DNA from 4 places in the Mesorhizobium sp. M1338 genome. Region 1 is predicted to be linked to each of the others. Evidence: riboswitches for the same ligand, from Rfam matches in the RefSeq annotation. Region 1 holds a riboswitch; each other region holds the start of a gene.
What was found. A riboswitch is a leader RNA that binds a small molecule or an ion and turns the genes downstream of it on or off. The one in region 1 is predicted to bind cobalamin.
Positions count from the first base shown of each region.

Region 1 (3,662 bases):
TCCTATTGGACCTCAACGCCGCAGCGCCTCTCGGCGCTCCAGTAATCCTGAAGCGCGACCCGGAGAATTTCGATGCATTCGGGCTGGTGGTGACGCGCCACGAGGCAGTCTCGACCGATGGTGAGATGATCCCCTATACGCAGGTCGGTCCGGCGAACGGGAACGGGGATGCCCCGGTTCACCTCACCGCCTACGGCGGGTACCGCAAATCGGCCCTGCCCCACTACAACTCCTCGCTCGTCAAACTGTGGCTCGAACGCGGCGGCACGTGCGTGGTGGCGAACATCCGGGGCGGCGGCGAGTTTGGCACCCGTTGGCACGAGGCGGGGCGCAGGGCGGGCAAGCGTCTCGCCCATGACGATTTCGCCGCCGTTGCCGCCGACCTCGTGCGAAGAGGCATTACGCTGCCGAGGCGGATTGCCGCCCAGGGCGGCTCAAATGGCGGCCTTCTGATCGCCAATATGCTTACCCGCTATCCTGAGCGTTTCGGCGCGCTGTTCTGCACAGTCCCGGTTACCGATATGCGCCGCTACACCAAGCTTTTGGCGGGCGCGAGCTGGATTGACGAATATGGCGATCCCGACAAGCCGGAGGAATGGATCTTCCTAAAGGAAATCTCGGCCTATCACGCCGCGACGCCAGGACAGCCCTATCCGCCGATCCTGCTTGCCACCACGAAGCGGGACGACCGCGTCCACCCGGGCCACGCGCGTAAGACGGCCGCAAAGCTGCAGGCTCTTGGCTATCCCGCCTACTTCTACGAGCCCGGCGCGGGCGGGCACGGCTACGGCAAGAACAATCGGGAGCGGGCCGCATTCATTGCCCTGGGCACCAATTTCCTTCGCAGTGCGATCGGGTGGCAAGCCGATGGCGTTCGATAGGTGGACGGAGACAAACCGCAACGTTTCAACAAGTGAGTACAGGTCGATGATTGCGAGCACGGCGCAAATAATGTGTGCGCTGTCCCACGCAAACTGCGCATGAGCGCTTCGTCGATTCCAGCAGGATTTTTCATAGTGCATCGCATCATTTCTGAAGAGCAAGGAGCGAATATCATGGCGAAAAAGCGAATGGGCGTGGCGCGGGGAGTAACAGCGGCCGTCATCCTCATGGTGGTGGGACAGCAGGCCGTCGCGGCGGACCTTGCGCATCCCGCGTGCGTCCCGCAGGCAGGAGCCTCGGTCACGGAAGCGCCAAGCCCTTGGCAGATCCGGCTGCGCGCGTTGGGGGTCATCACTGAAGATTCGGGTTACGTACATGCGGTGCCCGGCTCCGGTCTTTCCTATTCGGACACTGTGACGCCGGAACTCGATATCTCCTATTTCTTCACGGACAACATCGCCGCCGAGCTTATCCTCGGCACCACCTATGCCAACATCGAGGGCCAAGGAGCGATCGGCGCGCTGGGCAATATCGGCAAGGTTTGGCTGCTGCCGCCCACGCTCACATTGCAGTATCATTTTACCGATTTCGGCGCGCTCAAGCCCTATGTCGGCGCCGGCGTGAACTACACGATCTTCTATAACCAGGACGCCGGCAGCGCCGATGCTCTCAAGGTTAAGAACACGTTCGGCACCGCGCTGCAGGTCGGGTTCGACTACATGGTGGATCAGCACTGGGGCGTCAACTTCGACGTAAAGAAGCTTTTCCTGAAGCCAGACTTCGACGTCACGGTGGACGGCGCGAAGCTCACGGGGAAGGCCGCTCTCGATCCCTGGTTGATAGGCGCAGGTGTGACCTACCGCTTCTGATAACGGAAGGCGAATGCCGGGTCGCTGAAAAGGAAGGGTGCCTGGTGCGCCCTTTTACCATCAGTCCTGCACAGCCAAATCGGCCACCGGATCATTCGAAGAGGTTGTGTTGTTGCTCGTAGGCAAGGAGCCGGCGAAAATTCCGGCGCTGCCCCCGCCTGTCAACGGCGAGCCAAGCCCCACTGATGTCACTGAGGTCAATAGCCTTGGGAAGTCGGGCATAGGTGACGATCCGTGAGCCACCTGCCATGGCGACGAGGTCCACAGGCGGGGTGTCTGGGCGGCCACGGCAACTGGCGTTGTGCCTACTTGTCAAGTCTGCCTTGCATCCACGCCTCAATCGGAGGTGTGGTATGTCTATCTTGCAGAAAGTTCCAGTTGCGACGCTCGGCTTGCCGCGGATCGGCCGTCGTCAAGAATTGAAGCACGCGCTTGAAAGCTACTGGTCGCAAAAATGTGCCGCTGATGACCTCTTGGAAACGGCGCGGGCGCTGCGGGAGGCGAACTGGATCGAGCAACGCGACCGTGGCGTGACCATAATTCCCTCGAATGACTTTTCCCTCTACGATCATGTTCTGGACACAGCGGTAATGGTCGGTGCCGTGCCGAAACGTTATGGCTGGAGCCAGGGGGATCTTCCCGTCCCCCTGGATATTTATTTCGCAATGGCGCGAGGCCACCAAGGCGAAGCTGCGGAGGGCCCGACGGCAGGCGTGGATCATGCGGTGAGAGCAATGGAGATGACGAAGTGGTTCGACACCAACTATCACTACATCGTCCCAGAGCTCGCTGACGACCAGGCCTTTGTCCTTTCTTCGGCGAAGCCGGTGGACCATTTTCTCGAAGCTAGGGCGCTGGGCATTCATACGCGCCCGGTGATTCTTGGCCCAATTACATTCCTCAAGCTTTCGAAGTCGCCCGCCCGAGGCTTTAACCCTATTGCTCTGCTTCCCAAGTTGCTGTCGGTCTATGAGGAACTTCTGCGGCGCTTGAACTTCGCAGGTGCCGACTGGCTCCAAATCGATGAACCAGCGCTAGTTGTTGACCTGATCCCAAATGAGCAGGCCGCGTTCGAATTTGCCTACGATCGGCTCTCCAAAGCTGCGCCTGATCTCAAGATCATGCTGGCTACTTATTTCGGTGCATTGGGCGACAATCTCGGGACCGCCCTTTCGCTGCCGATAGCGGGATTGCACGTCGATCTTGCGTGCGCTCCCGAGCAACTGGAGCTGGCCGGCCGACTTGCGCCGAAGGACCTCGTGCTGTCGCTCGGTTTGATCGACGGCCGTAACGTCTGGCGCGCGAACCTCTCTGCCATTTTCGACCGGATTAAGCGTATTGTCGCGGGCTGGCCGCTGGACCGAGTGGAGGTCGCTCCGTCTTGCTCACTTTTGCATGTTCCGGTCGATCTTGAGCAGGAAACCGCACTTGATCGGGACACAAAGTCCTGGCTCGCATTCGCGACGCAAAAGATGGACGAGCTGACCGTACTCGCCAGCGCGTTGTCCGGAGGTCGACATACGGTTGCGGAGGAGCTAAAGTCTGCTGACGACGCTGCTGCGGCCCGAGCAACTTCGCCGAAGGTGCATAATCCTCTCGTCGAGAGAAAGCTTGCCGGTATCGCCGACTGCATGAAGCAGCGAAAGAGCGTTTTTGCCGAACGTTCGCGGTTTCAAATCGAAAAGCTCCGCCTGCCGCCTTTCCCGACGACGACCATCGGCTCTTTCCCGCAAACTCAGCAGGTGCGCAATGCGCGGGCGGCTCACGCCAAAGGACGACTTAGCTACCTCGCGTTTGAATTGCTCCTGAGGAAAGAGGTTGAAGAGGCAATAGGCTGGCAAGAGGAAATTGGCCTCGACGTGCTGGTCCATGGCGAATTCGAACGCACCGACATGGTGCAATATTTTGCGG
Region 1 is NZ_JAMYLL010000018.1:46,235-49,896, forward strand. It holds gene NKH19_RS17695 (prolyl oligopeptidase family serine peptidase) at 1-881, shown strand, start outside; gene NKH19_RS17700 (OmpW/AlkL family protein) at 1,071-1,751, shown strand; cobalamin riboswitch at 1,839-2,016, shown strand; partial or broken gene metE (5-methyltetrahydropteroyltriglutamate--homocysteine S-methyltransferase) at 2,105-3,662, shown strand, end outside.

Region 2 (3,662 bases), on a different contig from region 1:
CATATCTCCACCGATCCCGACGGGCCGCTGTCCTTTGCCCTGTGGGGCGGCGTGGTCGGTTTCGGTATCGTCTCGATCGCCGTCTACTGGATCCGCGAATACATCCTCTATGTCGTCAAGGCCGGCCACATCGCCGTCATGGTCCATCTGATCGACGGCCGCGACATTCCCGGCGGCCAGGACCAGATTGCCTACGCCAAGGATATCGTCACCCAGCGTTTCGCGGAGGCCAATATCCTTTTCGTCGTCGACCAACTGGTCAAGGGCGCCATCCGCGCCATCACCGGCCTCATCGGCGGCATCGCCGCCTTCCTGCCGATCCCGGGCCTGGGCGGCCTGGTCTCCTTCATCAACACGGTGATCCGCCTGTCCCTGACCTATGTCGACGAGATCATCCTCGGCTACAACATCCGCATCAATTCGTCCTCGCCGTTCGAGACGGCGCGCCAGGGCGTCGTGCTCTATGCCCAGAACGGCAAGGTCATGGTCAAGAACGCCGTCTGGCTGGCGGTCATCATGTGGGGCGTGTCCTTCGTCATCTTCCTGCTGATGCTGGCGCCTGCCGGCGCCATTCTCTTCCTGATGCCCGGCCAACTCGCCGGCTGGGCCTTCGTGCTCGCCATCGTCTTCGCCTGGGCTTTCAAGGCGGCGTTCATCGAACCCTTCGCCATCGCCTGCCTGATGCAGGTCTATTTCAAGACCATCGCCGGCCAGGTGCCCGATCCCGACTGGGATGCCCGGCTGGCCGAGGCGTCGTCGAAGTTCAGGGAGCTTAAGGATAAGGCGCTGGCCTCCTTCGGCGGCTCGCGTTGGGGCACGGCCGGCGCGACAAGCTGATCGGCGAGGCTCGCCGGCGTGGCAGCAACGGTGTTGAGGCGCGCCACGGTCGATTTGAGCAACGCTTCACCTTGCCCGGAAAAAACCTCGCTCATGATCAGTTCCGGCAACGGCAGCCGCCGTCCCCAGCCATGCGTTTCAAGGTCCGGCTTTGGCGCGAACTCCGAGACACGGCCGACGCAGAGATAGGCGACCGGGGTCACATGCTCCGGAATTGACAGCAGGCCTTTCAGCGCTTGCGCCTCGATGATGCTGACCCAGCCGACACCGACGCCTTCGGCGCGCGCCGCCAACCAGAAATTCTGCACCGCGCAGACCGTGCTGTAGAGGTCCATCTCCGGATTGTGCCAGCGTCCCAGCGGCGAACCTTCCGAGCGCTGCCGGTCGCAAGTGATGCAGATGTTGAGCGCGCTTTCGCAAATGCCTTCCAGCTTGAGTTTGCGGTAGAGCGCCTGGCGCTCTTCCTCGATGGCCGGCAATTCCTGCTCGCGCGCCGCCAGGAACAGGTCGCGCACCTTTTCCCGTCGTTCGGCATCGCGAATGACGATGAAATTCCAAGGCTGCATGAAGCCGACCGACGGCGCGTGATGAGCGGCAAGCAGCAGCCGCGCCAGCACCTCATCGTCGAGCGCGGTGGGCAGGAAGTGGCTGCGCACATCGCGCCGCGTGAACATGGCGCGATACACCGCATCGCGCGCATTCTGCTCAAATCCATCGCCAACGGCAGCGGTCATGTGTTCCGGCATCGCTTGTCCCCTTGCGATTGCAATCAATGCCATCCGCCTGACCATGCGGATGACGATGCCTGCCAGGCCGGTCTTCTGGCTTGGGATCAACCCGCGTCCGGTGCCTTCCCGTATCGACAGTGGCACATACCGGCGCGGTCCCCCTTACAGCGTTGGGCACGCCACGGAGTTCAACCGTGTTCCCGATTCTCCCACTTGCGGCGGGCACCAGGCAGTGCCACGGACCTTACGCCGAAGCGCGGACGACGCCAATGCCTGCCGCGACGCGAATGGACGCAGGCGCGATTTTCCCCAATCATCGGCCGCCCGTGCATGGCCTTTGTCGATCCGGGTCACTAGATTAGGACGATGGCTACCCGTCTCTATACCCATCCAGTCTTCCTTGAGCACCTCACGCCGCCCGGCCATCCCGAGCGGCCGGACCGCTTGCGCGCCATCGAGCGCGTGCTGGACGACGAAGCTTTTGCCGCGCTCGATCGTATCCAGGCGCCGGAAGGCGACGAGGCCACCATCCTCTATGCCCATCCCGCCGATTTCGTCGCCCGCGTGCGCGCCGCCATTCCCGACGAGGGAATCGCCCGCATCGACGCCGACACCACCGCCAGCCCGAAGAGCTGGCAGGCGGCGATCACCGCGATCGGTGCGGCCAACGCCGCCGTCGACGACGTCTTTGCAGGCCGCGCCGACAATGTCTTCGTAGCCGCCCGGCCGCCCGGCCACCATGCCGAAAAAACCACGTCGATGGGTTTTTGTCTGTTCAACACCGCGGCGATCGCGGCGCGTTATGCGCAGAAGAAGCATGGTGTCGAGCGGGTTGCCGTCGTCGACTGGGACGTGCATCACGGCAACGGCACGCAGGATATTTTCTGGGACGATCCGTCGGTGCTCTATTGCTCGACGCACCAGATGCCGCTCTACCCCGGCACCGGCGCGAAGAACGAAACCGGCGCCGGCAACATCGTCAACGTACCGCTGGCGCCGCAGACCGGCAGCGAGGTGTTTCGCGATGCCTTCCTGTCGCGCGTGCTGCCGGCGCTCGACAATTTCGCGCCCGATCTGATCATCATTTCGGCCGGGTTCGACGCGCATCACCGCGATCCGCTGGCCGAGATCAACCTGACCGAGGACGATTTCGACTGGGCGACCGGCCAGTTGATGCAGCGCGCCGCGCGTCACAGCGGCAACCGGCTCGTCAGCCTGCTCGAGGGTGGCTACGATCTGCAGGGATTGGCATTTTCGGTCGCCGCCCATGTCGGGCGACTGATGAAAGGATGAATGATGGCCGGTGAGACCAACGAAGATGTCAAGGCGATGAGCTTCGAACAGGCACTCGACGCACTCGAAAAGATCGTCGATGATCTTGAGCGTGGCGACGTGCCGCTCGACCAGTCGATTAAGATCTATGAGCGCGGCGAGGCACTGAAAGCGCATTGCGACCGGCTGCTGAAGGCCGCCGAGGACAAGGTCGAGAAGATCAGGCTGTCGCGCGATGGCAAGCCGGTCGGAACGGAGCCGCTTGACGCGGATTGAGGCGGTCCGAACGGTGGTCTTGCCTCACGGGCTTTTGGACATGATCATGATCGAGGATAGAACGCGTCCCGATTGAAAGCGCTCCAGGACAAGAGGAGATACGGAAGCGATGTGCAGAAACATCAAGACCCTGTTCAATTTTGATCCGCCCGCTACCAACGACGAAGTCCGCGACGCGGCACTTCAGTTCGTCCGCAAGCTGAGCGGAACGACGCGGCCTTCGAAGCAGAATCAGCATGCCTTCGACCACGCGGTCGAAGCCATCGCGGCATCGGCGCGCGAACTGCTTGATTCACTCGAAACCCATCAGCATCCGCGCAATCGCGAAGAAGTGGCGGCCAAACTAAGGGCGAAATCGGCGATCCGGTTTGCCTGATACATCCAGGCTGCCTCTGGCGCCGACGAGGAGAGTTCATGAGCTTTTTCCCGGGGAAAGACCCTGAAGTCGGCGACGCCTTCGCCAGCGACCAGATCGAGCTTATGGTCATCCCGAATGCCAAGGACATTGGCGGTTTTCAGGTGCGCCGCGCCCTGCCGACCGCCAAGAGG
Region 2 is NZ_JAMYLL010000004.1:28,016-31,677, forward strand. It holds gene NKH19_RS05640 (hypothetical protein) at 1-837, shown strand, start outside; partial or broken gene bluB (5,6-dimethylbenzimidazole synthase) at 954-1,628, opposite strand; cobalamin riboswitch at 1,632-1,810, opposite strand; gene NKH19_RS05650 (histone deacetylase family protein) at 1,932-2,858, shown strand; gene NKH19_RS05655 (exodeoxyribonuclease VII small subunit) at 2,862-3,113, shown strand; gene NKH19_RS05660 (DUF2277 domain-containing protein) at 3,223-3,489, shown strand; gene NKH19_RS05665 (pirin family protein) at 3,528-3,662, shown strand, end outside.
Region 2: another riboswitch for cobalamin. It lies ahead of bluB (5,6-dimethylbenzimidazole synthase); the one in region 1 lies ahead of metE (5-methyltetrahydropteroyltriglutamate--homocysteine S-methyltransferase).

Region 3 (3,662 bases), on a different contig from region 1:
GCTTCGGCGCGACGAGGGTGCCTGAACTATCGTTCAATCCCATTCCAGCGCTCCTTTTTTCCATTCATAGGCAAAGCCGATGGTCAGCACCGCCAAAAACACCATCATCGACCAGAAGCCGAGCATGCCGATCTTCGAGAACGACACAGCCCACGGAAACAGGAAGGCCACTTCCAGGTCGAAGATGATGAACAGGATCGACACCAGGTAGAAGCGGATGTCGAATTTCATGCGGGCGTCATCGAACGAGTTGAAACCGCACTCGTAGGCGGAGAGCTTTTCGGGATCGGGATTGCGGTAGGCCACCAGGAAGGGCGCGGCCAGCAGCGCCAGGCCGACAACCAGCGCCACGCCGATGAACAGGACGATGGGCAGGTATGAGCTCAAGAGTGCGTTCATGCTCGGCTTTCCGTTGGCGCCAATCCACGTTGATTACAGCACCGGACCCTAATGCGGAAGCGTGACAGTTTAACCGCTGAACCGTTTTAAGGGCCTATGCTGCAACGCGGCGAGGGTTAGCGCAGCACTTCCAGCGAAGCAAGTCAAACCTTGTTCAAAACACCGACCTGGACGGCATATCGCGGCAAACTGGTCCGATCCCCTCTTGTTTGATTTCCTTCGCTTTTTACTCCACTTTTCTCTCCTGACATGGTTGCCGCCAAAACCCTGCTAGCATCGGCCGGAATCACCCCTCAATCGCCCTCAGAGTGACGCCTGCATGAAGGAAAAGATTTCGCTCCCCATGGCCCGGCGCATCGCGCTTGCCGCCCAAGGGTTTCTCGATCCCCGCCCAATCGGCACCCCGAACCGCCGGCACTTCGCCCGGGTACTGGCCCGCACCGGCCTGCTGCAGATCGATTCCGTCAGCGCGGTGGTGCGCGCCCATTATATGCCACTCTATTCGCGCCTTGGCCCCTACCCGCTCGCTCTGCTCGACAACGCGGCTGTGACGCGCAAGCGCACGGTGTTCGAATACTGGGCGCACGAGGCTTCCTTCCTGCCGGTCGAGACATACCCGCTGATGCGCTGGCGCATGGAACGGGCCGAGCGCGGCGATGAGATGTATCTGGGCCTCGCCAAATGGGGCCGCGAACATGCCGCCTATATCGAAGAGATCTACCGCCAGGTCGCCGATCGCGGCCCGATCGCCGCTTCCGCGCTCGAAGGCCAGAAGGGCTCGGGCGGCTGGTGGGGCTGGAGCCACTCCAAGCATGCCTTCGAATGGCTGTTCTGGGCCGGGCGCATCACCACTGCGCACCGTCGCGGTTTCGAACGCTTCTATGATCTGCCCGAGCGTGTGCTGCCGCAGGCGATCCTCGATCTGCCGGTGCCGGCCGCCGAGGACGCGCACCGCGAATTGCTGCGCATTTCGGCCCGCGCCCACGGCATCGCGACATCAGGCGATTTGCGCGACTACTTTCGGCTGTCGCCGGCGGACATGAAGGGCCGGCTGGAGGAACTGGTCGAAACAGGCGAGCTTTTGCCGGTGCGTGTCGAAGGCTGGGACAAGCCGGCTTATCTTCACCGGGACGCTCGCCTGCCGCGCAAGGTCGAGGCCCGAGCCTTGCTGGCGCCGTTCGATCCGGTCGTCTTCGAGCGGTCGCGCACCGAGCGTCTCTTCGACTTCCACTACCGCATCGAGATCTACACGCCGGCCGACAAGCGACAATACGGCTATTACGTCCTGCCGTTCCTGCTCGGCGACAGGATCGTGGCGCGCGTCGATCTCAAGGCCGACCGGCCGGCCGGCGTGCTGCGCGTCCACGCCGCCTACGCCGAGCCCAACGCGCCGCCGCGGACCGCCGTCGAACTGTTCGAGGAATTGAAGCAGATGCAGGGCTGGCTCGGCCTCGAACACATCGAAGTGACGTCCGCCGGTGACTTGGGTCCGGCGTTGGCCGACCTAACCGTGTCGTAAGCTCGCGTTGACACCGCTACCCGCAAAAGCCTAAATCCCGGTCGAGACGGTCTCTTCTCTTCAACGAGAGGAGCCAAGAGGGAATGCGGTGAGGGATATCTGTCCCAAATCCGCGGCTGTCCCCGCAACTGTAAGCGAAGAGCCAAGGCCGAAAGCCACTGGGATGGTCCCGGGAAGGCGGCTACCAAGGCGATGACCCGCGAGCCAGGAGACCTGCCGTCCGCGACTTTAGAATCCGATCGCCCGGCGGGTTTCCGGGCAAGGAGCCGATCTTTGGACCACGACAGCAGTTTTTCGGCTGGCACAGCGGATGTTTCGTCCGGGCACGATGATGCGTTGGCCGGCGTCACCGTGATCGTCTGCGCCTCCTGTCGCGACGAGACCGGCTCCGACGCCCATCCTCGCGCTGGCGAACTGCTGGCGGACGACACGCGCCGCGCCGCATCTGGCGACAACATTCGTGTCCGCGGCGTTGAATGCCTCGGCAATTGCAAGCGACGTCTCAGCGCCGCCATCCTGCGCGACGGCTGCTGGAGCTATGTCTTCGGTGACCTGACCGCGACCAGCGGCGCCGACCTCGTTACCGGCGCCAAGCTCTTCGCCACCTCGACCGACGGCCTGATCCCGTGGCGCGGCCGTCCCGACAGCCTGAAGCGCGGCCTCGTTGCCCGCATCCCTCCCCTCGACATGCTGAAGGACTTGAAATGACCGTTTCCGTCTCCCGTGTTCCCTGCACCGTCGTCACCGGCTTTCTCGGCGCCGGCAAGACGACGCTGGTCCGCCATCTCCTGGAAAACGCCGGCGGCAAGCGTATTGCCATCATCGTCAACGAATTCGGCGACATCGGCATCGATGGCGAGATCCTTAAGGGCTGTGGCATCGATACCTGCCCGGAGGAAAACATCGTCGAACTGGCCAATGGCTGCATCTGCTGCACCGTCGCCGACGACTTCGTCCCGGCGCTCGACCAGATCCTGGCGCTGACGCCGAGGATCGACCACATCCTGATCGAGACCTCGGGCCTGGCGCTGCCCAAGCCGCTGGTCCAGGCTTTCCAGTGGCCAAGCGTGAAGAGCCGCGTCACCGTCGATGGTGTGATCGCCGTGGTCGACGGCCCGGCGCTGGCCGACGGCCGCGTCGCCAACGACATGGATGCCTTGCAGGCGCAGCGCACCCAGGATGAGACGCTCGATCACGACGATCCGGTCGAGGAGGTGTTCGAGCACCAGATCGCCTGCGCCGACCTGATCATCCTGTCGAAGAGCGACCTGATGGACGCAGCCGGCACCGCCCGCGCCAATGCCATCATCAACGAACACTCCGCTCGCGCGGTGAAGATCGTGCCGACGTCGCACGGCAAGGTCGATCCCTCGGTGCTGCTCGGCCTCGGTCTGGCCGTCGAGGATGACATCGAAAACCGCAAGTCCCATCACGACGGCGCATTCGACCATGAGCATGACGACTTCGACACGTTCATCGTCGACATTGCCTCGATCGCCAATCCCGATGAACTGGCAAAGCGCGTCGCCACCGCCGCCGAGGAAGAGAACGTGCTGCGCATAAAGGGCTTCGTCGAGGTCGGCGGCAAGCCGATGCGGCTGCTGCTGCAGGCCGTCGGGCCGCGCGTCAACCACTATTATGACCGCGCCTGGACCGCCACGGACGACCGCCGCTCGCGCCTCGTCGTCATTGGCCTCAAGGGGCTGAACCGCCCGGCTATCGAGCGTATACTCGCCGGCTGATT
Region 3 is NZ_JAMYLL010000028.1:34,505-38,166, reverse strand. It holds gene NKH19_RS21980 (NuoB/complex I 20 kDa subunit family protein) at 1-43, opposite strand, end outside; gene NKH19_RS21975 (NADH-quinone oxidoreductase subunit A) at 34-399, opposite strand; gene NKH19_RS21970 (winged helix-turn-helix domain-containing protein) at 719-1,918, shown strand; cobalamin riboswitch at 1,950-2,153, shown strand; gene NKH19_RS21965 (DUF1636 family protein) at 2,192-2,626, shown strand; gene cobW (cobalamin biosynthesis protein CobW) at 2,623-3,660, shown strand.
Region 3: another riboswitch for cobalamin. It lies ahead of NKH19_RS21965 (DUF1636 family protein); the one in region 1 lies ahead of metE (5-methyltetrahydropteroyltriglutamate--homocysteine S-methyltransferase).

Region 4 (3,662 bases), on a different contig from region 1:
GGTTGTCGGAGCGGAAGGTGAAGGTCTTTACGTCAGGTGCTTCGTCGCTGACGCCGATCACTTCCAGCACCTGCAGCCTGTCGTTCCAGGGCGTCATCTGGTCGAGATGGCGATAGAGGCCAAGATCCGTCATCGCATTCATCCTCTTGTCCCTTTTGTTTTGTGCATGATCCCAAAGCCGCTGCGCATTTTGGGCGACATGCACTAGGCGACGCTGCGCAGGGCCGGCCGGCCGCCTTCGGCGAGGCGCGGGCCGATGAACGACGCATACCATTCGACGAACTGGATCACGCCGCCCTCATGCAACTCCGAATAGGGGCCGGGCTCGTAGGCGGGCGACAGGATGCCAAAGGCGTTTTCCTCGACGATGCGGCGATCCTGGTCGTTGGTTTCGGTCCAGACATGGGTGAGGTCTTCGATGGTGTAATCGACCCCCTCGACCGCGTCCTTGTGCACCAGCCACTTCGTCGTCACCGCCGTTTCCGTGGCGCTGATCGGCAGCACCCGGAACGTCACCGCGTGATCGATGAGGATGTGGTTCCAGGTCGTCGGATAGTGATAGTGCATCAAGGTTCCGATCCTGTCGGCGGAGACAGTGTCGGAGAGGTTCTTCTTCACCGCCAGCTTGCCGGTCATGGTGTAGCTGACGGCATCGCGCAACAGCGGCGCGCGGGTGGCGCGGTACTGCCCGGCCGGATCGATGCGGAACTTGCTCGGCAGGCCTGATGCCTCGCATTTGGCCCAATGCGCGACCATTTCGGGGTCGCTGTCGGCGCCGTTGACGCCGGTCACGGTAGGCGCTTCCGGGAAGGTCTTGCACAGCTCGGGATGATTGGCGACGCAGTGATAGCACTCGCGATTGTTTTCCCAGACCAGCTTCCAGTTGCCCTTCTCTATGATCGTGCTCTCGAAGGCGATCTTTGCTTCCCGCAACCGGTGCGGCAAAAGATAAGGTTCGATCATCGCCCGCATCGGCGCGAAATCGGCGGGCTCCTTGCCCAGGCAGATGAAGATGTAGCCGCCGACGCTCTCGCAGGCGACCGGCTTCAGGCTGAACTCACTTTTGTCGAAACCGTCGGCCATCTGGCGGGCAAACAGCAGGCGGCCGTCGAGCTCATAGGTCCACTGGTGATAGGGGCAGACCAGCTTTGCCGCCGTACCCCTCTCTGTGTTGCAGACGCGGCTGCCGCGATGGCGGCAGGAATTGTGGAAGGCGTTGATCTTGCCTTGCTGGTCGCGGACAAGAACGACCGGATAGTCGCCGATCTGCACTGTGATGTAGCTGCCCGGCTTAGGCAGCTCGCAATCGTGGCCGATGAACAGCCAATCACGATACCAGATCAGCTCCATGTCGAGCTTGAAAAAGTCTGGATCGGTGTAGAAGGGCTGCTCCAGCGAAAAGCCTTGCCGGCGGCTGTTCAAGAGCCTCAGCATGTCGTTGCGAATATCCATGTCCTGTCCTCGTTTCTTAAGGACTGAAATGGTGGTGACGGAGGAAGGATCGGACGCAGGCCGGCGATGCGCCGGACATGCACTATCCACCTCTTGACCGCCCACCGCGATCAGTCGAGTCTAGAAATCTCGGGCTGGTTTCCGGGCTCTGGAGTTGTCCTTACGGACCATCGCGACACCTTCCCAGGCAACTGCCCAGTGGTCTCCCGTTGCGACTTGAACTCCACCACCGTTGCGGGGGCAGCGCCGGATTCTGACCGGCTTCCCAATTCTCCGCCTCGTCGTCACGAAGCGGCACCTGAGATGGTATGATCTAACCACGATCGCGGGCGCGTCATCGGCATGAAAACGACATCGTATCCATGCGGCGCGACACGCATGCGAAACGTTCCGGTTGGCGATTGTTGAGCCGAAATCCTATCTCCGCGGCGGCCATTCCCAACTGCAATCTCCTCGAAGCCGGCCCCTTGCCGGCGACCAAAAAGGTTAACGGTTTCGAAAAGTGACTATTAGCTGGTTCTAAAATCGAACCGAACGGTTCGTTTCTGTTGACGGTGCGTGCAGGACGGTGTGAACGCCGGGCCTTGGAAACAGTTGGTGATCCAGCGGGCGATTTTGCTTAAGTGTTGAAAAACATAAATAAAAAGTAGCGTGTAGAATCCCGTGGCACAATTTCAAGTGGCGGATTCATGGTCCACACGGAACAACTTCGTGATTGGAAAAGGCGAGGATGCCCTCCCACATCGGGGCTGTCCGAACGACGCGATTTCCCTTCCAAGACACGCCGCTGGACGGACGGAAAAGAAGATACTGGAGTACAAAAAAATGAAAAAGATCATTCTCACTGCCGCCGCCGTTCTGGCCATTTCCGGCAGCGCCTTCGCTAATGGTAGCGACCACTACGGTTCGAACGGCGCCAATCAGCCTGCTGCCGCGGTCGACAAGTCGTACACGGCTTCCACCAAGACCTCGGAACCGGTTGCCCAGACGCCCGCTCAGGGCAGCGACCGTAACCTCTTCGGCCGCTAACAACCAATTCCCAGTTGACGGCGGGTCTGCCCGCCGTCCTGGCGAAATCCAGAAATCCAGGAGACTAAAATGAACAAGATCCTTCTTGCCGCCGCCGCCGTTCTGGCCGTCACCGGCAGTGCCTTCGCCGGCAGCGACAACTTTGGCTCCAAGGGCGCCGACCAGCCTGCCGCCGCGGTCGACAGCTCGTACACGGCTTCCGTCAAGAAGTCGGAGCCGGCCACGCAGGCGCCTGTCGACCATGGCAGCGACCGCAACCTGTTCGGCAACAACTAACCCGACCAAAACCAACATCCGACAGCGATGCGGCGGGTTAACCCGCCGTATCGAATTCGAGAATACGGAGTATCAAAATGAAAAAGATTGTTCTTACTGCCGCCGCTCTTCTGATTGCCGCCGGCAGCGCCTATGCCCGCAACGACAACGCTGGCGGCACCGACATCAACAAGCAGTCGACCGTCAACGTCGACACCTCGCATACGGGCTCGATCCGCAAGAGCGAATCGCCCGTCTACAAGCTGCTCAATTCGTCGGGCGATGCACCGAAGTCCGCCCCTCAGGGCAGTGACCGAAACCTCTTCGGCCGCTAACAGCCGAAGCTGATCTCCAAACGAGAGCGGCGGACCTTGCCCGCCGCTCTTGTTTTTGTAACAGGGCAGTATCGTCGTGCGACCTCTCAGGCCGCCTTCGCCTCCGCTTCGTGAAGAGCGAAGGACCGCCCATCCGTGTCGAAGATATGCAGATCTTCGCCATTGGCGCTCAGGCGCAATGTCGAGCCACGCTTGACTTCGACATTGCCAGGCAGCTTGGTCACCAGCGGCAGGTCGGCGCGGCCGATGTCGATGTAGACAAGCTGGACTTCGCCGAGCTGCTCGACATAGTCGACCGTCCCTTCGAACAGATAGTCCGCACCGCTGGCGATGATCAGGTCCTCCGGTCGCACGCCAAAGCTCACCGCGGCACCCTTTGCCGAAGCAGGCGTCGTGATCGGCACGGTCGCCTTGCGCCCGCCGACATGGCTGACGACAGTCGGATTTCCGGTCTTGTCGATGGTCGCCGGCAGGATGTTCATGGCCGGCGAGCCGATGAACTGGGCAACGAACAGATTGCCGGGCTTCTTGTAGAGGTCCATCGGCGTGCCGACCTGTTCGATATGGCCGTCCTTGAGCACCACGATGCGG
Region 4 is NZ_JAMYLL010000006.1:202,532-206,193, reverse strand. It holds gene NKH19_RS09010 (FAD-binding oxidoreductase) at 1-133, opposite strand, end outside; gene NKH19_RS09005 (aromatic ring-hydroxylating oxygenase subunit alpha) at 205-1,452, opposite strand; cobalamin riboswitch at 1,568-1,769, opposite strand; gene NKH19_RS09000 (DUF680 domain-containing protein) at 2,278-2,481, shown strand; gene NKH19_RS08995 (DUF680 domain-containing protein) at 2,551-2,757, shown strand; gene NKH19_RS08990 (DUF680 domain-containing protein) at 2,835-3,071, shown strand; gene NKH19_RS08985 (ABC transporter ATP-binding protein) at 3,158-3,662, opposite strand, start outside.
Region 4: another riboswitch for cobalamin. It lies ahead of NKH19_RS09005 (aromatic ring-hydroxylating oxygenase subunit alpha); the one in region 1 lies ahead of metE (5-methyltetrahydropteroyltriglutamate--homocysteine S-methyltransferase).